2 regions of the Kocuria palustris genome follow, and region 1 is predicted to be linked to the other one. Evidence: riboswitches for the same ligand, from Rfam matches in the RefSeq annotation. Region 1 holds a riboswitch; the other holds the start of a gene.

The links. A riboswitch is a leader RNA that binds a small molecule or an ion and turns the genes downstream of it on or off. The one in region 1 is predicted to bind thiamine pyrophosphate.
Region 2: it holds a riboswitch for thiamine pyrophosphate, as region 1 does, so the genes downstream of both, JOE55_RS09355 (MFS transporter) here and JOE55_RS12320 (3-oxoacyl-ACP reductase) in region 1, are expected to answer to the same signal.

What each region holds. Positions count from the first base shown of each region.
Region 1 covers NZ_JAFBCR010000001.1:2,747,379-2,759,447, forward strand. Annotated here, with positions in the region: gene JOE55_RS12280 (FAD/NAD(P)-binding protein) at 1-1,097, shown strand, start outside; gene JOE55_RS12285 (IS110 family RNA-guided transposase) at 1,135-2,358, opposite strand; gene JOE55_RS12290 (calcium:cation antiporter) at 2,756-3,907, shown strand; gene JOE55_RS13230 (transposase) at 4,269-4,676, shown strand; gene JOE55_RS12300 (energy-coupling factor transporter transmembrane component T family protein) at 5,032-5,892, opposite strand; gene JOE55_RS12305 (ABC transporter ATP-binding protein) at 5,885-7,420, opposite strand; gene JOE55_RS12310 (ECF transporter S component) at 7,567-8,190, opposite strand; gene JOE55_RS12315 (LLM class flavin-dependent oxidoreductase) at 8,362-9,690, opposite strand; gene JOE55_RS12320 (3-oxoacyl-ACP reductase) at 9,696-10,472, opposite strand; TPP riboswitch at 10,570-10,689, opposite strand; gene JOE55_RS12325 (NUDIX hydrolase) at 10,831-11,271, opposite strand; gene JOE55_RS12330 (class I SAM-dependent methyltransferase) at 11,272-12,069, opposite strand; gene JOE55_RS12335 (thymidylate synthase) at 12,024-12,069, opposite strand, start outside.
Region 2 covers NZ_JAFBCR010000001.1:2,101,168-2,113,236, forward strand. Annotated here, with positions in the region: gene JOE55_RS09350 (APC family permease) at 1-700, opposite strand, end outside; gene JOE55_RS09355 (MFS transporter) at 780-2,096, opposite strand; TPP riboswitch at 2,091-2,198, opposite strand; gene JOE55_RS09360 (heparan-alpha-glucosaminide N-acetyltransferase domain-containing protein) at 2,300-3,457, shown strand; gene JOE55_RS09365 (acyl-CoA thioesterase) at 3,479-4,495, opposite strand; tRNA gene JOE55_RS09370 (tRNA-Ser) at 4,568-4,655, opposite strand; gene JOE55_RS09375 (NAD(P)H-quinone oxidoreductase) at 4,797-5,792, shown strand; gene JOE55_RS09380 (carbon starvation CstA family protein) at 6,071-8,392, shown strand; gene JOE55_RS09385 (YbdD/YjiX family protein) at 8,472-8,666, shown strand; gene JOE55_RS09390 (hypothetical protein) at 8,805-9,287, shown strand; gene JOE55_RS09395 (response regulator) at 9,391-10,032, opposite strand; gene JOE55_RS09400 (sensor histidine kinase) at 10,029-11,345, opposite strand; gene JOE55_RS09405 (ABC transporter permease) at 11,535-12,069, shown strand, end outside.

The DNA.
Region 1 (12,069 bases):
CCGGGCGTCCGGCCGGGACCGCCCCCGTCGGGATCGGTCTGCGGCTGGCGCCGGAGCCGGGGCGGGGGATCGCGCCGACCCGGTTCGGGGAGTCGGCGAGCACGTGGCTGGCCGAGCTCGGCGGCGCAGGGGGCTCGGTGAGCGAATCGGGAATGGCGGTCACCGGCGTGCACTTCCACCTGCACGGCTACGATCCGGGCGATCGCAGCGAGGGCCTGCGCCAGGCCGTGTCGCTGGTCGATGCCCTTCGCCAGCGTGGACAGGAGCCGGCCTGGATCGACATGGGCGGCGGCGTGCCCATGTCCTATCTCGAGGACCCCGAGCCGTGGGAGTCATTCTGGCGGGCCCACGAGCAGGCCGTCCTCAGCGGCGACGAATCGCTGACCTGGCGCGGTGACGGCCTGGGACTGCGCCGGGAGGAGGGCCCCGACGGTCCGCAGCTGGGCGGAGCGCGCGAGCTGTACCCCTATCACCAGAAGCTCACGCGCGGGCCCTGGCTGGGCGAGGTCCTCGACGCCGACCTCGCCTCCGGCAGGGACGACGACGGCGTCGTCGGGGCGGAGCACGTCGGCCTCGGCGCGCAGGCCACGGTGGCCGATGCCCTGCGCGCCCGCGGCCTGCAGCTGCGCTGCGAGCCCGGCCGAGCGATGCTCGACGGCTGCGGCATGACCCTGGCCCGAGTGGCCTTCCGCAAGCGCACCAGCGACGGCGTGCCGATCGTCGGGCTGGAGATGAACCGCACACAGTGCCGCTCGACGTCCGCCGACTTCCTCGTAGACCCGCTGCTCGTGCCCGGTCCGCAGCACGACGAAGGCGCGCTGGCCTCCGATCCCGCAGGATCGGAGTCGCCCGTCGACCCCTGGGCGGGGCCGATCGAGGCCTTCCTGGTGGGCGCCTACTGCGTGGAGGCCGAGCTGATCCTCAAGCGGCGCATCGTCTTCCCCCACGGAGTGGCGGTGGGGGACGTCATCGTGCTGCCGAACACCGGCGGCTACCTCATGCACATCCTGGAATCCGCCTCGCATCAGATCCCGCTGGCGGCCAATGCGGTGCGCACGGCCCACGGATGGGAGCCCGATGACATCGATCGGCAGTGAGCGGGTCCGACCGCGGGGGGTGCCTCTATGGTTTTCGTCAAGCCGCCAGAGCGACTGACGACGACGCCGGAGGCGTGGTCGGGTCTTCGTACAGGGTGCCATCCCGCAGCATCGCGTAGAGCACGTCAGTGCGCCGCCGCGCCAGGGCGATCAGCGCTTGGTTGTGGCGCTTGCCCTGGGCTCGTTTTCGGTCGTAGTAGGCCCTCGAGGGGCCGTGGTGCAGTGAGGCGAAGGCCGAGAGGAACAGGGCGCGCTTCAGGCGCTTGTTGCCTCCGCGGGGTGCGTGCTCGCCGCGGATCGAGGTCCCTGAGCGGCGGGTGACGGGGGCGATGCCGGCGTAGGAGGCCAGGTGCCCGGCATCGGCGAAGTCCTTGCCCACGACTTCGGTGAGAATCCGTGCTGCGGTCCTGACCCCGATACCGGGCATCGAGATCAGGACCGGATGAAGAGGGTGGGCCTCCACGACAGCCTCCACCTGGGTGGCCAGCCTGGCCCGCTGCTGGAGCAGCCCGGCGAGCTGCTCGGCCAGAATCGGCACGACGGTGGCTGCGGCCTCGGTGCCAGCGACCACGACGGTCTGCTGGGCCAGGGCTTCGAAGATCTCCTCCGTCAGAGTGTTCGCCAGTCGGGGTGCGTGCTTGCGCAGCCGGGCGCGCACGTGCCCGGGCCCGGCGGTCTTGAGCTTGCCCGGGGTCGGGTACCGGCCTAGCAGATCCGCTACTGCCGGGTGCGTGATCCTCGGTCCCAGCACGCGCTCCAGGGCGGGGTGGATCTGGGTCAGCAGCCCGCGCAGCCGGTTGGAGGAAGCGGTGATCTGAGCGGCGAGATCATCATCGGCGCCAGCGAGCATGGCCAGCTCAGCGATCTGCTCATCATCCACACGGATAGCCCGCAGGGTGTGGGGCATGGTGCGTGCTGCTTCGGCGATGATCGCGGCATCACGGGCATCGGTCTTGGCCGAGCCCGGGTGCAGGTCTGCGATCCGGCGCATCGCCAGCCCGGGCAGGTAGGCCACTTCCACGTCTTCGCAGGACTGCGCCACGGCCACGGGCAGGGCACCGATCGTGGCCGGCTGGTCGACCACGAGCAGCACGGGCCCGTGGGCTGCGGCGAGGTCGTCGAGGATGGCCCGCAGCCGGGTTTCGTCGTTGGGCAGTGCCTTGTCGTAGACCCTTTCGCCAGCGGTGGTGAGGGCGACGGCGTGGTGGTCGGATTTGCCGACGTCGAGGCCGATGTACACGGCCGGGGTTGGGGTGGTCATGGCGGTTGCTCCTGGGCTGGTCGGGCCATGGGTGTGCTGGCCAGCCCTGTGGTGATCACGCTCGGCATCCACGTTACAAAGACCCTCGTGAGGGGGACCCCGCCTCTATCAGCGATCCGTGATCACCAGACCGGTCCTCGGTGACAACACCCCCCGGATCATGGACGACTGGGGGCAACGATCATGCCGAGGACCGGCTGGCCGGCACCTGCTCATCCTGGACGATCCAGGCGCCGCCGAAAAGGTAACGGGGCGACTCCGGGCGGTGACCCCGCTGACAGCCTCCCCGGCGATCGACGACTAGGATCGATGCTCGGAATCGACAGACGCCCGCGGGACGACCCGCATCACCAGCGGCCTGCAGCGGGGACGGCCCCGCACAGGAGGCCTGGTCCGCATGAGCTCACCGTCTTCGGCCCTGCGCAGCGTGCTGCACCCAGCCGTCATCCTGCGCCTGCTGCTGGGCTGGGGCGCCTATCTCGCGCTGAGTCTGGCCCAGCCGCTGCTGGAGGGGCACCTGCCTGCGGCCGCACTGGCGGCGCTGCTGGCGGGCATCATCGTCGTGATCCTGGTCTGCGCCTCCGGAGTCGTCGAGCAGGCAGAGCACCTGGCCCAACGGCTGGGGGATCCCTACGGGACCCTCGTGCTGACGCTGTCGGTCGTGCTGATCGAGGTCATCCTCATCTCGGCCGTCATGCTCGGCCCCGGCGAGCACGCGAGCATCGCTCGCGACTCGGTCATGGCGGTGTCGATGATCATCCTCGACCTCGTGATCGGTCTGTGCCTGATCGTCGGGGGAGCACGCCACGGAGGACTGCGACCGAACCGCGCCGGGGTCTCCGCCTACCTGACGCTGCTGATCGTGCTGGCGGCCACGGCCTTCGCCCTTCCGGGACTGATCGGCGACGACGGCGCGTACACCGGCGCGCAGGCGGTGCTCGTGGCGGCCATGACGATCGTGCTCTACGCGTACTTCCTGCAGCGGCAGATGGGACCCCAGCGCGCTGACTTCCAGGAGCCGGGCGCTTCCTCGGACCCGGAGCTCCCCGCCGCAGCTGCCTCGAGCGCTGTGATCACCGAGGTGCTGCGGGCGCATCGCGCCGAGATCATGCTCCGAGCGCTGGTGCTCGTGGCCGCCGTCGTGCCGATCGTGCTGCTCTCGCACCACATGGCTGCCCTGCTGGACGAGGCGCTCGCGCGCCTGCAGGCCCCGGCGGAGCTGTCCGGGCTGGTGATCGCCGCCATCGTGTTCCTGCCGGAGACGATCACCGCGCTGCGGGCGGCCCTGGCCGGCGAGATGCAGCGGGTCTCGAACCTGTGCCACGGCGCCCTGGTCTCCACCGTGGGCCTGACGATCCCGGCCGTGCTCGTGATCGGGCTGCTCACAGGACAGGACGTGGTCCTGGCCGCTGCCCCCGCGCATCTGGTGCTGCTGGGGATCTCGCTGCTGCTGAGCGTGACCACGTTCTTCGGCGGGCGGGCCACCGCGCTGCACGGCGCCGGTCACGTGATGGTCTTCGTGCTCTACGTCATGACGCTGTTCGCCTGAGCCGGACCAGACAAAGGCCCCGGAGTCCGAGGACTCCGGGGCCTTTCACGGGGTGGCTTGCGGGAGGACACTGCAGCCTCGATCACCACCCTGGGATCGCTGATTTCTCGGGCATCTGAGGCTGGCGAGGGGGTCGGTTAACGGCTGCCCCGGCTGCGGAGTCATCGCGACCGGTCGTGGTCGAGATGATCGATGCGCCCTGGGCCGGGCGGCCGGTGCGGATCCGGTGGCGCAAGCGCCGCTGGATCTGCCTCGAGGACGTCTGCGCGGTGGTCTCGTTCATCGAGCAGGCCCCCCAGGTCCAGCCCGTCCTGGCCCAGGCCGCAGGCGATCCCTCCAGATTGGAGGGAGATTGGAGGGCGTGCAGGTCCTGGGCGTCGACGAGCACATCTCGCACCACCTCGACCCGCGCGACTGGCTGGACGAGCGGGGCGAGGCGTTCCGCAAGCGGGTCGAGATCGCGACGCTGGACCCGTTCCAGGGCTGCAAGAACGCGATCGATGACCAGCTCGAAGACGCGACCTGCGTGCTGGACGCCTTCAACATCGTGAAGGTAGCCGGCGCTGAGGTCGATGACGTTCGCCGCCGAGCCGAGCCAGGATCTAGGAGGTATCCGTGGTTGGTGTCTCAAGCCTACCGAACTCGGGCTCGCAGCGCAGGAGTCCCAGCACGAACCGGACGAGACGCAGGTGCGTCGTACGCGGGTCTAGACAGTACAAACCGTTTCGCGATGGAGCGAGGCGAGGGGTGTATCGAACCACGATGCTAAGGCCGCACAAGACACAGACGGCACGGAGTTGTTCAGCTGAATTTATACTAAATCGACGACACCGCCCAGTCTTCGTCCTCCCTATTGAGAGGCGAGAAATCCTGCGGCGCTTCCAACTCCGATGGCCGTTCGTGCATTCCCTTTAGAGCCGGGAGATCAATCCGAGGCTGAAGAGGCCGGGGTCCGCCCAGTCGCAGATGGTCCGGTGATCTCAGTCGGTGGGTGCGTTTCCGGGTCGTGTCGATTGCTGCTGTGGGAAGTTGTGCGCGTTTCTCAGGTCAGATCCCTGGTCATGTCGGGCCGCGGTGTCCTAGTACTGAGTTCGGAATCGTCCGCGGCGGTCAGTTATTCACTCTCAGGTGAGGATGAGCTGCCAGGTACCGACCATCACCGCCACACCAATGGAGGCGGCACTGAAACAAGTGGCTGTGATAACCAGCCAGGCGTCGCGGGCGTGGAAGCGTGAGGCCCGAGACCAGGTTCGTGCTTGCGTCCCGAATCCACGTCCTTCCATCGCCATCGCCAGCCGGGCTCCGCGGCGGATCGCCTGCACTAAGAGTGCGAACGCCAAAGGCACTATCGCTGTGGCCCGAGAGAACAGCGAGTCCGCACCCGCGCCTCGAGTACGGCGGGCCAGTACGAGTGTTTTCCACTCTTCGATGAACAGGGTCACGAGTCTGGCGGCGGCCAGCGCGGAGAGAACGAAACGCTCCGAGAGCCGCAGGTGCTGGACTAACCCGTCGGCGAGGTCCGTGGGATCAGTCGTCGCCGCTACGACGATGCCCGGCAGTGCCAGGGCGAGGGAGCGCACGGTGATCGCGGCACCGGCTTCAAGCGAGCCCAAGGTGATAAGGTAGGGCCCCAACTCCACAAGCACAGTACCGGTCTTCGCCGCCATGATGGCTGTGGCCCAGCCCGCGATCACAGCGGCAACCGGGAGGACCCAGAGTCGGCGGAGCATGGCACCCACGTCGAGCCCGCTTGCGGGCAACCCGATGGCCAGTAGGAGTAGGAGCATCACGGTTGCCGAGACAAGGTCGATGCTCAGCAGTACTCCCATCATGAGGATCAGAACTGCTGCGAGCTTGGCCACGGGGTTGGCACGCGAGACCTGTGTCGGCCGTCGCAGCGGAATGAGGAAGTCCTGGGCGGGGCGCGTTTTCCTCCTCGTCATGGGTTGGACTGATCCCACCGGGAGCATACGCGACTCAGACATGCGAAGCCTCCCCGCCCTCGTCATGGACGTGGACCGAGTTGATGGCCTCAGCTGGGTTGTTCTCTTGTGCTGGGACCGCGCTGGGTCCGTTGAAGTCCAAGCGATCCGCGCTGAGGGCATGTGCGAAGGCTTCGTCGTGGGTGACGGCGACGATGGCCCGGTCCAAGGCCAGTTCCTCGGCGAACATCTTCGTCAGCTCTCGCCAGGTCAGTGCGTCTTGGCCGAAGGTCGGTTCGTCGACGATCAAGACCTGCGGTGCGGCAGTGAGCATGCAGGCCACTGACAGTCTGCGTTTCTCGCCGCCGGAGAGCGTCTGCGGATGAGCCTGAGCCAGCCGGTCAAGCTTCAATCGTTCGAGGAGCTCGTCGACGCGCGCCTGGATCTGGGTCTTCGAGTACCCGGCTTGGCGGGGTCCGAATGCTAGTTCTTCGGCGACCGTGTGGCGAAGGAACTGGTGTTCTGCTTCTTGGAAGACCATTCCGATCCGTGTCACCAGTGAGCGGGACTTCCACTGTGAGGGCTGTGCGCATTTCGGGCGGTGAGGGCCGGCGAGCAGGGACTGCGAAGCGGTCACTGTCCCCGCGTCTTCTGGTATCAGACCTGCCAGAGTGAGAGCCGTGGTGGATTTTCCGCTGCCGTTGGGGCCGGTGAGCGCGAGAGCCCGACCTGCTCGTACCTGCGCCGACACCGTGGCGACCGGCTCTGCGCCGGGACGAGCGACGGTGATGTCCTTAGCACAGAGCATCTCCTCGCCTCGCGTGGTCGGGGTGTAGGCGATTCCAGGGACAGCGCCGGGCAGCCAGAGTCCCGCGGCCTGGAGGCAGTCGCGTAGGCGCATGTCGCCGAGCACAGTGTTGGGATCGCCGTCGGCCAGCAGCCCTTCTGGACCCAACACGAGGATGCGATCAACATGGGGTGCCCAGATCTCCAAGCGGTGTTCGACGACCACCATGGTCGCCCCGGAGCGTGCTTGTGCTGCCAGGACGGCATCGCGGACCGAATGCACCGCATCGGGGTCGAGGTTGGCCGTGGGCTCGTCGAGAACGATCACTCCGGGTTCCATGGCCAAGACGCCGGCGATGGCCAGACGTTGCTTCTGCCCGCCAGACAGCGCCAGGGTCGGGTGGTCGGGCTCCACCGGCAGACCCACAGTCTCCAGTGCTGTGCGCACCCTTTCGGGGATCTTCTCGGCGGGCAGACCGAGGTTTTCCATACCGAAGGCGACGTCATCACCGACTCTGGCGAGAATCACCTGGGAGTCGGGGTCCTGCAGGACGAGGCCCGCAGCCCCGCGTGAGGCTGCCGGTGGAGCGTCACCGACGAGCAGTGACCCCGTGGCATCACCGGAGACGGCTGGCAGAACACCGGTGATGGCGTGGAGGAGCGTGGACTTTCCGACTCCGGAGGCACCGGCGAGGAGAACGCGCTGCCCAGCTTCGATGTGCAGATCGAGTCCGGAGAACGCTGGCCGGGTCCTGCCGGCATGAGTCCAGCCATAACCGCGGGCCGTAACGGAAAGGGGGGTCATACAGAAATCCTTGAATAGGAGCAGGGAGCGAATCGTGGGCGCGATTGGTGCCTCTGGGCTGGAGGCAAATGCGTCGAGCCCGTACCAGCGAGCGTCACGAGACACTGAGACACCGGTCGCGCTGAATGTTTTCGCTCCGGTGATGGTCAGATGCGTTTGGCGGCCCGGCCCGCCGCGACCGAAGAGAGGGCGCCAGTTCTCACGAGTGCGCGCGTGAGGAGCCAGGAGCCCAGGCCAGCGATCACGATGCAGCTGAGCACCGCTAGGAGGATGTAGACGGTCTGGGCCTGAGTGGTCCATGCCGCATAGGACCTCAGAATTCCGCCCACGCCCAGACCGACTCCGGCTAGTGCCCCCGAGAACAAGGCTGCACCGAGTCCGAAACGTCGGTAGCCCAGGAGCGCGAAGCCGGCCTCGGCTCCCAGGCCCTGAATGAGTCCTGAGATGATCACTGTCGCCCCGAAGTGCGAGCCCAGCACCGCCTCGGCAGTGGCGGCGATGAGCTCGCAGAACAGCGCAGCGCCTGGACGGCGGATGATGAGGCCAGCCAGGGGTCCGGCGAGTACCCAGACTCCGCCGAAGAGACCGATGAGCGGCGGATAGGCGTTCGTCCACAGCTGGAAAACGGCCCAGCTGGCAGCCCAGGCCCAAAACACCAAACCGACTGCGAAACCGAGGACGGCGGTGATGACGATATCGACAACGCTCCACCGATGAGTCGATTGAGCCGACCCGGGTTGGTCACGAGTTGTGGGCGTACTGTTCTGCATGGATAGCCTCCTGAAGGGCAATGTGAGTGGCTGGAGCCCTCGACCGCTCGCGGCATCTGCCGCTGCCGACATCAAAGGGTCACGATTTCCCAAGCCCGCTGCCCAGCGCGGGCCCCGGTGGTGCTGCGGATGGTGCACGTTGACACCGGAAGCAGCGTTGCTCTCGACGGGTCAGTGCTTGGGCCTTGTCAGACCCAGGTGCTCTCGTAACGTTGTGCCCTCGTACTGAGTCCGGAATCGTCCGCGGGCCTGCAGTTCGGGGATGACGTGGTGGACGAAGTCCTCGATCCCCTGCGGCAGGGACGGTGGCATGAGGTTGAAGCCATCCGCGCCGCCGGTGTCGAGCCAGAGTTCGATCTCATCGGCGATCGTCTCCGGGGCGCCGACCATCGTGCAGTGTCCGCCACCGGCGGCAAGCCGGCCCAGTAGCTCGCGCACGCTCGGCTGCTCGGTCTCGACGATGCGCAAGATTGTGGCGTATCGCCCCTTGGGGCCGGTGAAGGCCTCCAGCGGGGGTAGGGGCGGTACCGGGGCGTCGAGGTCCCAGGCGGATGCGTCCTGTCCGATGAAGGTGCTCAACTGCCGCAGAGAGCTCTCCGTCGGCAGGAGGACGTCGAGTTCTCGTTGCCGGGCCCGTGCCTCGTCCATGGTCGATCCGACATAGGCCACCAGGCCGGGCATGACCGCCACCGTGTCCGGGTCACGGCCGGCACCTGTGATCCGGCGACGCACATCACTGCGGTACTCCCGTCCCGCCTGCACGTCATAGGCCACGGCATAGATGGCCTCGGCCCGGCGGGCGGCCAAGTCCCGTCCCTGCTCGGAGGCACCGGCCTGGAACAGCACCGGGTGTCCTTGCGGCGGGCGGGGCACATTGAGCGGACCACGCACATCGAAGTGCTCACCGGAATGATTCAGCTCCACGAGTCGGGAGCCGTCCACGTACCGGCCTGGTTGCCCATCGGGTGCCTCTGCGCGTTCGATGAGGATGGAGTCCTCTGGCCACGAGTCCCATAGCCGCAGGACGACGTCGACGAACTCCTCGGCCCGGGCGTAGCGAGTCGCGTGATCGGGCATGCGGGGCATGCTGTGGTTCTGCGCCTCGGTATCGAACATTGAGGTCACCACGTTCCAGCCGATCCGCCCGCCCGAGATGTGATCGAGGCTCGCCAGCATCCGGGCGGCATGGAAAGGTGTGTAGAACGTGGCTGAGACCGTGCTGACCAGCCCGATCCGCTCAGTGGCCTGAGCCAATGCCGCCAGGAGTGTCAGCGGCTCGAGGTGCCACCTGGGACCATCACCGGCCGTGGCCGGTTCCAGTGAGTGGCCATCGGCGAAGAACACCGCGTCCAGCAAGCCGCGCTCGGCGACTCGTGCCAGCTCCTGGTAGTAAGCCACCTCCGTGAGTCGTTCGACCGACGACTCCGGTGCCCGCCAGGCCGCACTGTGATGGCCAACACCGTGGATGAACAGATTGAAGTGGGCCTGCTTGACTTCCACGGTGCTCACCCCTTGACGAGCCCGCCGTCAACGATGAGGTTCTGCCCCGTCACACCCCTGGCCCACGGGGAGGCGAAGAACACCACCGGGTCGGCGAGCTGTTCCGGCGTCGTCACCGCCCGCAGCGGGGTACCTGCGGCGATGCCTTCGAAGACCGCCTCAGGCGTCGCAGACGAAGCGTCCGTGGTCTGCAGCAGGCCACCGGAGACCATGTTCACGGTGATGCCTTGCGGGCCGAGATCATCAGCGAAGGTCCGGGTCAGAGACAGCAGCGCGGCTTTCGCCGCGGTGTAGTCGTGGTAGGGAACGACCGGGTGCTGGAAAAGATTCGTACCAATGTTGACGATCCGGCCGAAGCCTGCCTCGACCATGCCGGGAAGCGTTGCCTGGATGACGTTGAGAGGTCCCTGCACGGAACCGGTGAACTGTGCGGTGATCTCCTCGTAGGAGATCTGGTCCGCGTGGGAGCGGGCATCGCCGTTGAAGGAGAAGTCGGCCAGGGCGTTGTTGACGACCGTGGTGAACCGCCCGCCAAGGTGATCGGCTGCCTCAGCGACGAGCGCGTCGACCTGGGCACGGTCGCGGACATCAGCCCGGATCGCGATCGCCTGTCCAGGGTGGCCGGCGGCGAGGTCCTCCGCGGCCTCCTGGGATGCGTGGTAGTTGATCACCACCCGCGCACCCTGGGCCAGGAACGCGCGAGTGATCGTAGCTCCGAGTCCGCGGGCCCCTCCGGTGACGAGGACGATCTGCTCGGTGAGGGGGAGAATAGTGTGTGCCATGTGTATGCCTCTCGATGTCGAGGCGAAGGCAACCCGTGCGCGCCAGAAGGGGGCGAAGCCCCTCTCATGGTGCGCCGACACCGCCAACGTTGTCGGCGGGTGCAAGTACGGACATTCCCTTCGCCAGTGCTAACTGGATCAGGTTCAACGGGTGTCATCTCAGCCGACCGCGTCCCATGCTCGAAAGCTGGAACGGGCGGCACCCCGTGTCGCACGACCATCACATCACGGAAGCCACCCTCTCCACAAGTCGGTCTCGGCCCCCGGTTTGTTGTCACTGGAAGCAATGTCACAGAACACCGGAAATCAATCATGGCTATCCGACAATTGGGCATTCTGGCTTCTCGTTTTGCTTGTCTTATTTTGGACGCTCTTGTTGCTCGCGCTCCAGCTCGAGCGCGGTTTCGGCAATAGCGCGGACGTCGAATGTTTGCGCCACCGGTATCGCATCCATTTCCTCGAGAGTGAACCACGCCGCCTCAAGCGCATCATCGCCCGAGACCGGTTCCCCCCGTTCCCATCGGCAGAGCACCGCGATCAGAACATAATGCAGATCGTGGTCGGCATCGATGACGTCGACAGCATCGAAGACATCACCGGGTGTGGCGTGCACTCCCGTTTCCTCGGCGAGTTCGCGCACGGTCGCGACGGTCAGGGTCTCACCGAGGTCGATCTTTCCCCCGGGGAATGCCCAGCGCCCAGCATCGGGCATATGGGCCCGACGGATGAGAAGGACTCGCCCTTCCCGGACCACTGCCGCCAGCGTCGCCGGTTTCGGATAGGAACGGCCGCATGTCATCTACCCAGCCCCGATCGTGGACTCGGAGGCCGCCGCGAAGTGGGCTGTGATCTGCATGAACGGTGGATGGTCGATGGGCGACTGCATGCCGACGTCCTCCACCGATTGTGCTCCGCGGTCGGTGACCTGGTCCACTGTGAAACCGGCCTCGTTCAGCACCGCCTCGTAGGTGCTGATGAACCAGTGCCGGTCGACAAGCTCGAGAACACCGGCGCCGGGGATCTGCAAGCTGACCCTGCGTTCGTCTCCGTCGCGGTAGCGTCTGCCGGGCTCGCCACTGCGGAAGGTCGGGAACGGTATTCCTGTGGCCGCCGGGTTGCTGTCGACGATGAAGAGCGTGCCGGTCGGCGTGAGCACTCGGGCGAGTTCACGGGCGATAGCTCTCAGTTCCTCGCGTGTGGGCACGTTGATGAACACGAAGCAGCACACGACCGCATCGAATGTGGCGTCAGGGTAGGGTACGTGGCCGCTGTCGATGGTGTGGAATCGCGCCGTCGGTTGCGGGGACTGCACCTGGGCGAGGGTGATCATGTCGGTGCTGATGTCGACACCGACGACCTGCGCTGCGGCCTCGGCGTCGAGGAGGCGTCGTGAGACTTTTCCGCTGCCGCACCCATAATCGAGCACGATCGCCTCTCGGCCGCAGGCGGTTTGGAGATCGTTGACGAGCGGGGTGTAGGCCAGTCGGGTTTCGACATAGTCGTCGTAGGCAGCGAACCCTGCTGATACTGCCGGAGTCGTCCATGATGTCGTCACTGCCGCACCGCCCTCACGCTCGCGTTTTCGATGCTGGGCCAT
Region 2 (12,069 bases), 650 kb from region 1:
CGACCGCCGCCCAGGGCGAGGAGTGCTGGCTCAGCGCCGCATGCCACCACTGCGCGAATCCGATCTCCTGCGAGCGGGCGATCTGCCACCAGCCCACCGCCAGCACCACGGCGTTGAGGCTCAGGTACACGGGGACCAGGACGACGGCCACGCTGATGGCCTCCGAGAACCCGGCCATGAACACCGCGCCCAGCAGCAGGAGCAGCCCGACGGTCACCCAGAACTGCCAGTGATGCGCCTCGGCTGGCACGTGCGGATTCTCGACGATGTGCACGGCGGCATCGGCCGAGGACAGGGTCATGGTGATGACGAAGTCCGTGATCGCGAAGCCGAGCAGGCACAGGACCAGCACCTTGCCGCTCCAGCGCGGCAGCAGCGTCTCGAGCATCCGGATGGAGCCGGCGCCGTGCGGGGAGGCCACCGACACCCACCGGTAGACCGGCAGCGCGCCGAAGAGTGTGACGGCCACCAGCACCAGGGTGGCCAGCGGAGAGATCAGCCCGGCGGCCAGGATCGCGATGCCGGGCTGATAGCCCAGGGTGGAGAAGTAGTCCACGCCGGACAGGCACATGACCTTCCACCAGGGATGGGTCTTCTCGTCGCGATCGGGGCGACGATGCGGGGCGCCGTAGGAGGCGGAGGGGGATCCGGCCAGCAGCCAGGCGGCGGCGCGGGAGGGCGGTGCGATCACGGCGTACATCATGCGCCTGTCCCGCTCACGGCCCCGCCGCCGAGGGCCTCAGGCGGCTGGCAGTTGCCTGTGAGCCGCGATCTGCCGATCAGTCGGGCAGCGGACCCGACCGATCTGGCTCGGGGCCGAGCAGCCCGCCGAAGGCCACCAGGAGCCCGCCCACCGCGAGCACCGCGGCGATCGCCGCGTGCGGCCCGAGCAGCTGCTGCAGCGGCGGCAGGTAGTAGGGGTAGAGCGCGGGCAGCACGATCGAGATGCTGTAGGCCACCCCGTATCCGCTGGCCCGGATCTCGTCGGGGAAGCGCTCCGTCAGATAGGCGCCCACCGGCCCGTAGCCGGTCACCGTCGTGACCTGCAGCGCGGCTGCCAGCAGCAGCACCGTGCCGATGCCGGCTCCGAGGGCCCCGGACAGCAGCGCCAGGAGGATGACGGGGGAGACCGCTGCGCAGAGCAGCCCGAAGCCCACGAAGAACCGGCGTCGCCCGATCCGACTGGACAGCGCCCCCGCCCCGGCCATGGCCAGCGCGGACACGGCCGTCGCGCCCAGCATGACGAGGGAGACGGTCTGCGGCTCGAGCTGCGGCATGCGCGAGAGCTGGGCGGTCAGGGTGGGCACTGCCATGTAGGTGAGCAGCCACAGCCCGGTCATCAGCACGAGGACCTGCCACAGCGACCGGCGGCTGCTGCCCCTGACGAGCTGCGCCAGCGGGTGCGCCGAACGGGCCGGGCGCCGGCGCTGCGGAGCCTCCTCGACCATGAGGCGGTAGTAGATCAGCATGGCAGCGGCCAGGGCGGCGCCGAGCAGGAACGGCAGCCGCCAGCCCCAGGCGGCGTACTCGCTGTCGTCCAGCAGCAGCAGGAGGAGGAAGGTGACGGCGGCGATGCTGGCGTTGGCCAGCGGCGACATCGCCATGATCATCCCGCTGAGACGACCGCGTGAGCGCGGGCGCGCCCACTCCATGGCCAGCGGGATCGCCGAGGTGTACTCCCCGCCCAGGAAGATCCCGCCCAGGAGGCGCAGCGCCAGCACCGCCAGGAACGTGCCCGCGCCGAGCACCTCGTGCCCGGGGACCAGGGCGATCAGCAGGGTCGTGAGGCAGATGCCGGCGAGGGCGACCTGGGTGATGAGCACCCGGCCCGCGCGGTCGGCGATCGGACCGAAGATCATGGCCCCGAGCGGGCGGCCCAGCAGGGTGGCCACGAAGATCAGGCCGGCATTGCGCACGATGTCATGATCGCCGAACAGCTGCGCCGACACCGGAGCCAGGGCGATCACGGGCAGGAAGATGTCGAACTGGTCGACGTAGTTGCCCATGATCCCGCCGCGGATCGCGCGGCGAGTCGGTGCGGGAGGGCGCCCGTCGGAGGATGCGGTCGCGGGGGCGGACAGGGGTGCAGAAGGCATCGAGCTCTCACTTCCTTCGCCGGTATGAACCGGAGCAGGTTCGACGGTCGAAGCCGCGTCAGCTTCCTCTCAGCCCGTGCCCGGGCTCCCGTGTGGGGTCATTCAGCGGTGCAGGTCCCACGACCTGCGCGCCGCACCGTCGATCCTAGCGGTGCGACGGGCTCGCGTGGCCGAGACCCGAGCATGTGAGGCACAGTGAGGGCGTGCCCCTCATCGCCTCCGAGCCCTCGAGCTCCCCGACGCGCCCGGACCCGGGAGCCCGCATGCTCGGCATCGATCTGGCGCGGGCCGTCGCCCTGCTCGGGATGATGGCCACCCACACGATGGACCTGGTGGATGCGGCTGGTGATCCGCAGCCCGTCGGTCTGATCGCGGGCAAGGCGGCAGCCCTGTTCGCGGTGCTGGCTGGGTTCTCCGTCGAGCTGTCCACGCGGCGCTATGGGCGCTGGCGCGACGCGGCTGCCTCACTGGCGGTGCGCGGCGTGCTGATCGCGATCCTCGGACTCGTGCTGGGATCGCTGTCGAGCTCGATCGCGGTGGTCCTGGTGAACTACGGGGTGCTGTTCCTGCTCGCCCCGCTGGTCCTGCGGCTTCCGGCCCGATGGCTGGCGGCCACGACCGTGATCTGGCTGGCGGTCTCACCGGTGGCGTCCCACCTGATCCGCGGCGGGCTCGGCCTCCAGCGCGCCGCCGAAGCGCCCGAGCTCTCCCACCTGGCTCAGCCGGGTGAGCTGGTCATCGGCGTGCTGCTCACCGGCTACTACCCGGTGCTGCAGTGGATGGGCTACCTCCTCGTGGGGCTGCTCCTGGCCAGGCTCGACTGGCGCAGCGCCGCCACGGCCGCCTGGGCAGGGGCCGTCGGCGCCCTGCTGGCCGCTGCGGCCTGGGTGAGCTCGCAGCTGCTGCTGGCCGCAGGCGGGCACGAGGCCCTCGAGCGTGCCGGCTCCGGTCTGTCGCCGCTGGCCTGGGGCTCGCCGTATGCCGCACAGACCATCGGCAGCCACGGGACCACGCCCACGACCACGTGGTGGTGGCTGATCACGGTCGGTCCGCACTCGTCGACGACCTTCGACCTGGTCTTCACCTCGGGCATCGCGGCGGCGGTCATCGCCGTGTGCGTTCTGATCTGCCTGGCGATAGGGGAGCGCACCCGCCTGCTGATGCCCGTGCTCGCGGCCGGCTCCATGCCGCTGAGCATGTACACGCTGCACGTGATCCTGTCCGAGCTCACCGACCTGTACGTTCTGCATGTGCTCCTGCTGCTGGGGCTCGCCGCGCTGTGGCGGGCCGGCGGGGAGGGGCCTGGACCGCTCGAGTCGCTGGTCTCCGGGGCCGTGCGGCTGGTCGTGCCGCGGCGCTGAGCCTCCCGGCGCCGCGTGGCCTCAGGCGGGCGTCGTCGACTCGCCGGACTCCTCCAGCAGGTGATTCGGCAGCCGATTGCCCTGGGCGCGGCTGCGGATCTCGAGCAGCGTGCGTGCGTGCTGCCACAGCCGCTTATCCGCCTCGGTCACCGGCTCCCAGGCGGGGACGGGCACGGAGGTGCCCTCCTCGTCGCGGGCCACCATGACTGTCAGGCAGTTGGTGGTGACCTCCAGCTCGCGGGACTTCGGATCCCCGGAGCGGACCTCCACGGCGATGTGCATGCCCTTGGTCCCGGTGTAGATCAGGCGGGCGTCGACCTCGACCAGATCCCCGATGTGCAGGGGGCGCATGAAGCGGATGCCGCCGGAGAACACGGCCACGGTGTCCCGGCCGCAGTAGCGGGTCGCGCAGAGGTAGGCGGCCTCGTCGATCCATTCCATGACGATGCCGCCGTGGACCTTGCCGCCCCAGTTCACATCGGTGGGGGCGGCCAGGAAGCGCAGGACCTCGCGCTCGCCGGTGCCCTCCGCGCTGAAGTCCTGGCGGGCGATCTCGGCGGTGATCTCCTCGCGGATCGGGATGCGCGAGAGCGCGTAGTCACGGGCCAGCTCCTGCTCCAGGCCCCGCGGCTCGAAGCTCGGCACGGGCGTGGACTTCCCGCTGCCGTCGACGGCCACGAAGATCGTCAGGCACCGGGCCCGCTCCTCGAGCTCGCCCGTCTTGGGATCGCCCGAGCGCACCACGGTGTTGATGTGCATGGAGGACCGGCCCGTGGTCAGCACCGTGCCGGTCACCTCGACCATCTCGCCGACCTGCACGGGGTACTCGAAGTGGATGTTGCCCACGTAGGCAGTCACGCAGTAGGAGCCCGACCAGGCGGCGGCCGCGGCGAAGGCGGCCTTGTCCACCCACTCCAGGACTCGGCCGGCGTCGACGGTCCCGGAATGCCCCTCATCGGTGGGCGATGCCAGGAAGCGAAGTGTCACCTCGTGGCGTCGGGAGCGGCTGTCGGCGGGGGCGGGCGTCGTCTGGTCCATGGCGATGAAACTACCGCAGGTGATGCGGCGAGAGCCCCGACCGTGGGGGTCGGGGCTCTCAGCTGCTCTGCGCGGAAGGTAAGGGATTCGAACCCTTGGTGCAGGGTCGCTGCACAACGGTTTTCAAGACCGTCTCCTTCGGCCGCTCGGACAACCTTCCCGTGACGGGTCGGCATGCACCGCCCGCACATCGGCTCATTCTTCCACTGGCATGCGCTGGGAGCCGAATCGACGCGGCGGGCGTCTGCCCGCCTCCGTAGCCTGGGCACGACACACCCCGACGATCAGCAGGAGGCCCACCATGCGCGCAGTCGCCGAAGCCGACCACGGAGGACCCGAGGTCCTGACCGTGACCGATCAGCCCGTCCCCGAGCTCACCGCCGACGGGATCCGCATCCGCGTGGAGCATGCCGGGATCAACCGGGCCGACGTCCTCCAGAGAACCGGTCATTACAAGGTTCCCGACGGCGGCTCCGCGATCTACGGACTCGAGATCTCCGGCCGCGTGCTCGAAGTCGGAGGCGAGGTCCCGCAGCACGCTCTGTCCGGAGACGTCCTGGTGCCCGGGGCCCGAGTCTGCGCCCTGGTGGACTCGGGAGGCTACGCCGAGGAGGTCGTCGCCCCGGCGGCGAACGTCCTGCCAGTGCCGGATGCCCTGTCCATGACGGATGCCGCCGCGCTGCCCGAGGTGCTGGCCACCGTCTGGTCGAATCTCGTGATGGAGGCCGGTGCTCGGTCCGGGCAGACGCTGCTGCTGCACGGCGGCACGGGCGGCGTCGGCACGGCGGCCATCCAGATCGCACGTTCGATCGGCATGCGCGTGATCACCACCGTGAGCTCCGAGGCCAAGGCCGAGTTCGTCCGCGAGCTCGGCGCGGAGGCCATCCGCTACGACCAGGAGGACTTCGTGGGCCGGGTGAAGGAGCTGACCGATGGCCGCGGACCGGAGATCATCTTCGACGTCGTCGGCGCCAAGTACCTCGAGCCGAACCTCAAGGCGCTGGCGGTGGACGGGACGCTGATCATCATCGGGCTGCAGGGCGGTCGGAAGGCCGAGATCGATCTGGGCTCCTTCATGGTGAAGCGCCAGCATCTCGTGGCCACCACGCTGCGTGCTCGGCCGGCGGATCAGAAGGCTCGGATCATGGCGCAGGTCCACGAGCACGTCTGGCCGCTCGTGGCCTCCGGCCAGATCCGCGCTGTGGTCGACAGGGAGTTCCCGCTCGATCAGGCCGCGCAGGCGCATGAGCACTTCGACTCGGGGACGCACATCGGCAAGATCCTGCTGACCCCGTGATCGAGGACCGGCGAGGCCATCGAGAAGCCGATTCCCCACCGCACCTTCATCGAGCGGCCGGATCCTCACCACTTCCGTCGGCTAGCGGTGAGGAATTGGCCTCCGGATGAGCTGGCAGTGGGAAATCGGCCACTCGATGCGCCTGCGGGGCGGCGGCCCGCCCGCGGCACCCGCCCCGTGAAGCGGATCACCTCGGCTTAGACTCCCGGTGACAAGTGCGCGGCCCCGGCCCTCCAGTCGAGGCCGCGCCTTCCCCTCTCCCTCACCAGGAGCCTTCCATGAGCACCACCGTCACACCGCCCGGATCCGGCGGATCCGGCACCCCGGATCCGCGCACCGACCTTCCTCCGGCCGCCGTCGAACCCGAGGTCCTCGAGGCCGAGCAGGCCAAGTGGACCCCGGCCAAGATCGCCCTGTGGGTCGCCATCGCCCTGGTGGGCGGACTGGCCTGGGTCATGCTGGCGATCGTGCGCGGCGAGACCGTCAACGCGATCTGGTTCGTGCTGGCAGCGGTCTGCAGCTACTTCATCGCCTACCGGTTCTACTCCAAGTTCATCGAGCGCAAGCTCGCCCAGCCCGACGACTTCCGCGCCACCCCGGCGGAGTACAAGGCCAACGGCCGCGACTACCTGGCCACGGACCGCCGCGTGCTCTACGGCCACCACTTCGCCGCGATCGCAGGCGCCGGCCCGCTGGTCGGCCCCGTGCTGGCCGCCCAGATGGGCTACCTGCCCGGGACCATCTGGATTATCGTCGGCGTGATCCTCGCCGGTGCGGTCCAGGACTACCTGGTGCTGTTCTTCTCCATGCGCCGCGGCGGCCGCTCCCTGGGCCAGATGGCCAAGGACGAGCTCGGACCGGTCGGCGGCTGGGCGGCGATCATCGCGACCCTCGTGATCATGATCATCATCGTGGCCATCCTGGCCCTGGTGGTCGTCAACGCTCTGGGCGAGTCCCCGTGGGGCGTCTTCTCGGTGGGCATGACCATCCCGATCGCCCTGTTCATGGGCCTCTACCTGCGCTACATCCGCCCGGGCAAAGTCCTGGAGATCTCCATCGTCGGCTTCGCGCTGCTGATGCTCGCGATCGTGGGCGGCGGCTGGGTCGCCGACACCGACTGGGGCGTCGCGCTGTTCACCCTGGACCGCGTGACGCTGGCGTGGTTCGTGATCATCTACGGCTTCGTGGCAGCCGTGCTGCCCGTGTGGCTGCTGCTGAGCCCGCGCGACTACCTCTCGACCTTCATGAAGGTCGGCACCATCCTCCTGCTGGCGGTGGCCATCGTCGTCGTCCGTCCGGAGATCTCGGTGCCGGCGGTCTCGGAGTTCGCCGGGCGCACCGACGGCCCCGTGTTCTCCGGCGCGCTGTTCCCGTTCCTGTTCGTCACGATCGCCTGCGGCGCCCTGTCCGGGTTCCACGCGCTGATCGCCTCGGGCACCACCCCCAAGATGATCGAGAAGGAGCGCCAGACGCGCCTGATCGGCTACGGCGGCATGCTCATGGAGTCCTTCGTGGCGATCATGGCGCTGGTCGCTGCGATCTCGATCGACCGGGGCATCTACTTCGCCATGAACTCCTCGCCCGCCGCCACCGGCGGCACGGTCGAGGGTGCCGTGGCCTGGGTGAACTCGCTGGGACTGGCCGGTGTGGACGTCACACCGGAGCAGATCCAGGGCACGGCAGACGCCGTGGGCGAGGAGTCGATCGTCTCGCGCACCGGCGGCGCGCCCACCCTCGCTGTGGGCCTGGCCGGGATCATGAACCAGTGGTTCGGCGGAGCCTCCATGATGAGCTTCTGGTACCACTTCGCGATCATGTTCGAGGCGCTGTTCATCCTCACCGCCGTCGACGCCGGCACCCGTGTGGCCCGCTTCATGCTCAGCGATTCGCTCGGCAACTTCATCCCGCGCTTCCGCGACCCGGACTGGCGGCTGGGAGCGTGGCTGACCACGGCGCTCATGGTGGCCGGCTGGGGATCGATCCTGATCCTCGGCGTCACCGACCCGCTGGGCGGCATCAACACCTTCTACCCGCTGTTCGGCATCGCCAATCAGCTGCTGGCCGCGATCGCGCTGGCGGTCTGCCTGACGATCGCCGCCTCCCGGGGCCGCTTCGGCTACCTGTGGATCATCATCGTCCCGCTGGCCTTCGACTTCGCCGTGACGGTCACGGGCTCGTGGCAGAAGATCTTCTCCTCGAACCCCGCGATCGGCTACTGGGCGAACAACGCGGCCTTCCGCAAGGCGCTGGCCGATGGCGAGACGAGCCACGGCACCGCGCAGACGACGGAGGCGATGGAGGCGGTCGTGCGCAACACGACCGTGCAGGGCACCCTGTCCATCCTGTTCGTGGTGCTGACGATCACGGTCGTGGTCATGGCCGTCATCCGCACCATCCAGCACTACCGCGCGCACGGGAAGATCGGCATGCAGGATCTCAGCGGGCAGGCCGTCGGGCACGAGGACCCGTACGTCGAGTCACGGTTCTATGCTCCGGCCGGCTTCATCATGACGCCGTCGGAGAAGCAGCTGGCCCAGCGCTGGGAGCAGATCCCGATCGAGCAGCGCACTCCCGGCGGACTGTCGGGGCACGGGCACTGAGGCGGCGCTCGTCGTCGGGAGACGACCCCGACGACGAGCGCGGCCATCGCACGGCACGACGAGAGGAGGAGAGGACCAGATGACGTCGATCCTCGAGGCGGTGTCCTCGTTGAAGCGGTTCGCCGACGGTGTGCTGGGCGCCGACAAGTACCAGCGCTATCTGGAGCACCACCGCGCCCACGGGTGCGAGGGGGAGAAGCCCATGACCGAGCGCGAGTTCTGGCGCAGCTGGCAGGACTGGCAGGAGCGCCACCCGGAGGGCCGCTGCTGCTGAAGCGGGGCGCCAGGTTCTGCCTCCAGTGGCCCTGTGGTGTGCGTCTCGAGCTCGAGAAGCACACCGCGGGGCCACTGGTTCGTGGGGCGCCGGAATCGCATCGTCCCGGATGGTGACGACGTGTCATCATGGAGGTCTATGGGATTCCTCAGCGAGCATCGGGCACAGCGCCGCGATGAGAAGCAGTTGGGTCTGGGCGTGTGGCGTCGCGCCCATGACCGGTTCCGGCGCGGGCTCGATCGCTTTCACCAGGTGCTCGAGCAGATCCAGGACGCCGGCCTGCAGGCCGCGGCCGTCCCCGCGGCCAACGAGCTGGCCGATCTGCTCCCCCGGGTGCGCGCGCTGTGCACGGCCGCGCAGGCGATGGCGCCCACGAACGACCAGGACATCCCCGGCTCCGAGGGCGGCTGGCTCAATGACCTCCATCGGGAGCTGTCAAGGGCGGGCAATGACATGGCCCAGGCGGCCGAAGCGCTGGCGCTGGCCCGCTTCCGCACGCCGGGCGTCGACCCGGAGACGGCCCGCGCCCAGCGCCTGGAGGCCGTGCGGCGGCGCACCGAGGCCGTCGGCGCGCATATCGTGCGCGGCGAGACGCTGGTGCAGGAGCACGGGGCGGTCTGAGGCGAACGGCCGCAGCGCCGTCGCCGAAGGCGAGCTGCCCGGACGCATCGCTCTGATGCAGCTGCAGCGGCTGCGTGCTGATCCGCAGCCCGCGCCCTCGGGCTCAGATGAGCCGCTGCTCCCTGGCCCGGTGCACGGCGGCGGTCCGGTTGTCCACGCCGAGCTTGTCGTAGACGTGCAGCAGGTGCGTCTTGACGGTGGCCTCGGAGATCACGAGCTGCGCTGCCAGCTCGCGGTTGCTTGCTCCCGTGGCCAGTCCCTGCAGAATCTCAATCTCCCGTGCGCTGAGGCTCTGCGCCGGGCGAGCCGCCCGCTGCACGAGCTGCTGGGTCACCGACGGCGCCAGCACGGAGCGACCCTGCGCGGTCTGGCGCACGGCCTCTCGCAGCTGCTCGGCGGGGGAGTCCTTGAGCAGATAGCCGGTGGCTCCGGCCTCCAGCGCGGAGACGATGTCCGCCTGCGTCTCGTAGGTGGTCAGGACCAGGACGGGAGGCCCGCCGCGGTCGCGGAGCCTGCGGATGGCCGTGGGCCCATCCATGGTCGGCATCTGCAGGTCCATGATCACGACGTCCACGGGCTGGTCGTCGAGGGCGGCCAGGGCTTGGGCCCCGTCGCCTGCCTCCGCGAGGACCGCGAGCGTGCCGTCGGCCTCGAGCAGTGCCTTCAGCCCGGCGCGCACGACGGGGTGGTCGTCCACGAGCAGCAGGCCCAGAGGGGTCTCGGTCGTCGGGGCGGGGTGGGTCATGTCCGGTCTCGATCCTCCGAGGGCTGCTGCGGTGTGCTCGGCCGGGCGACGCGCGCGGGCAGCTGCAGAGCCGCTGCCGTGCCGGCTCCCGGGCGTGACTCGATCGACAGCTGCCCGCCGAGCTCGCGCGCACGTCGGCGCAGGTGGGGCAGGCCGTAGCCGCCGTCGCGCCCGGGCCTGTGCGGCGCTGCGGCGTCGAATCCCACGCCGTCGTCGACGACGTCCAGGGTCACTGTCTCCGGCCAGTAGGCCAGGGTGACGGCCGCGCGGGAGGCGCGAGCATGGGTTTCGACGTTGCTCAGGCAGGTCTGGGCCGCGCGCAGGAGCACGGCCTCGGTCTCCTGCTCCAGGTCCCGGGGCTCTCCCTCGACCCGCAGGGAGACGCTCAGGCCGGTGCCTGCGGACTCGGCACGCCCCTGCAGGCCGTCGACCAGATCGCGCAGGGCCGATTCGAGCCCGGCGGCCAGGCGCGGCGAGGCCAGGCCCTGGACGAAGCGACGGGCCTCCGCGAGATCGGCCGAAGCCGTCGACTCCAGGACTCGCAGCTGCTCGGCGGCGGCGTCCGGGCGATCCTGCGCCAAGGAGTCCTGGGCGGCGCGGGAGAACAGCACGATCGAGGCGAGGCCCTGGGCCAGGGTGTCGTGGATCTCGCGGGAGAGCCGGTCGCGCTCGGCGAGCACCCCCGCGCGGTGCTCGCGGTGGGCGAGCTCCTCCCTGGCGGCCTGCAGCGCGACGACGGTACGGCGGTGGCGCTGGGCATCTCGCCACAGGGCCCGGTAGGCCCAGGCCGCGATCACGGCGAACACCGCGCCGAGGACCGGGCCGATGACCTGCCCGGTGCCGAAGCCCCCCGTGCCTGCGTGCAGAGCCTGGGTGGCGATCACCACCGCGGTGAGCCCGGCGACCGCAATCAGGCTCGGCACCGTCGGCAGCACAGCCTGGACGACGAAGAACAGCGGGAAGACCACCCAGGAGAAGTCCGGTGCGCGCAGAGCAAGCAGGCACCACAGCACGAGCACCGCCGCCAGCCACACGCCCGCGCTGGCCGGGCGCGCACGGGGACGGACGCCGAGGAAGGCCCGATGCTCCGTGACGGTGCCGCTCAGATAGGCGAGGCCCAGCAGCACGGACAGGGCCAGCGGCCACAGGGCGCCGGGCCAGGAGGCGCCGATCAGGAACCGGCCCACTGCCAGCCCCAGCAGCCCGGCGAAGCTCACGTGCAGGATCACGCGCATGGCCCGCAGCACGGCGGGAGTCGCAGCGGCCTCGTCGGAGTCCGGGCCGAGGGCTCGGTCGGCGGCGGAGGTGGTCATCGCTCCAGCCTACGGATCCTGCCGGACGGGGCATCAGCCGATCGGCTGATCTCGGGGTGCGCCGTTCGGTGTGCTCAGGACCCCACCGCCGTCCGATGCGCCCGAGACCTGCCACGGCGGACAGTGGAGCCATCGCACAACGCCGGGAAGCCACCCGGCCCCTCGAACCATCCGCCAGGAGTGACCAGCATGTTCCTCTCCCTGCGCGATCTGCGCTTCGCGCGCGGTCGCTTCGCCCTGATCGGCTCCGTGGTCGCCATGATCACGCTGCTCGTCGTCATGCTCACCGGCCTGACCGACGGTCTGGGCCGCCAGTCCACCTCCGCCCTCGAGGCGCTCGAGGCCCTGCGCATCGTCCTGGCCGCGGGCAGCGACGGCGAGGATCCCTCCTACAGCGATTCCCGCATCGACGCCCAGCAGGCCGGGTCGTGGGCCCGCGCCGAGGGCGTCGAGTCCGCCGAGCGCTTCGACGTCGGGCGCGCTCAGCTCGAGCACGACGGCGCCTCGGCTTCGGCTGCCGTGCTCGCCCTGCAGCCGGGCACCGAGCTGGCCCCGGACCTCGAGATCCTCGAAGGACGGCCCCGTCCGGGGGCCGGGCAGACCGTCCTGTCGCAGGAGACGGCCCAGTCGCTGGGCGTCGGTGTCGGCGACGAGCTGGACGCGGGTGCGCTGAAGCTGACGGTCATCGGCATCGCGGCCGATGAGTGGTACTCGCACTCCCCGG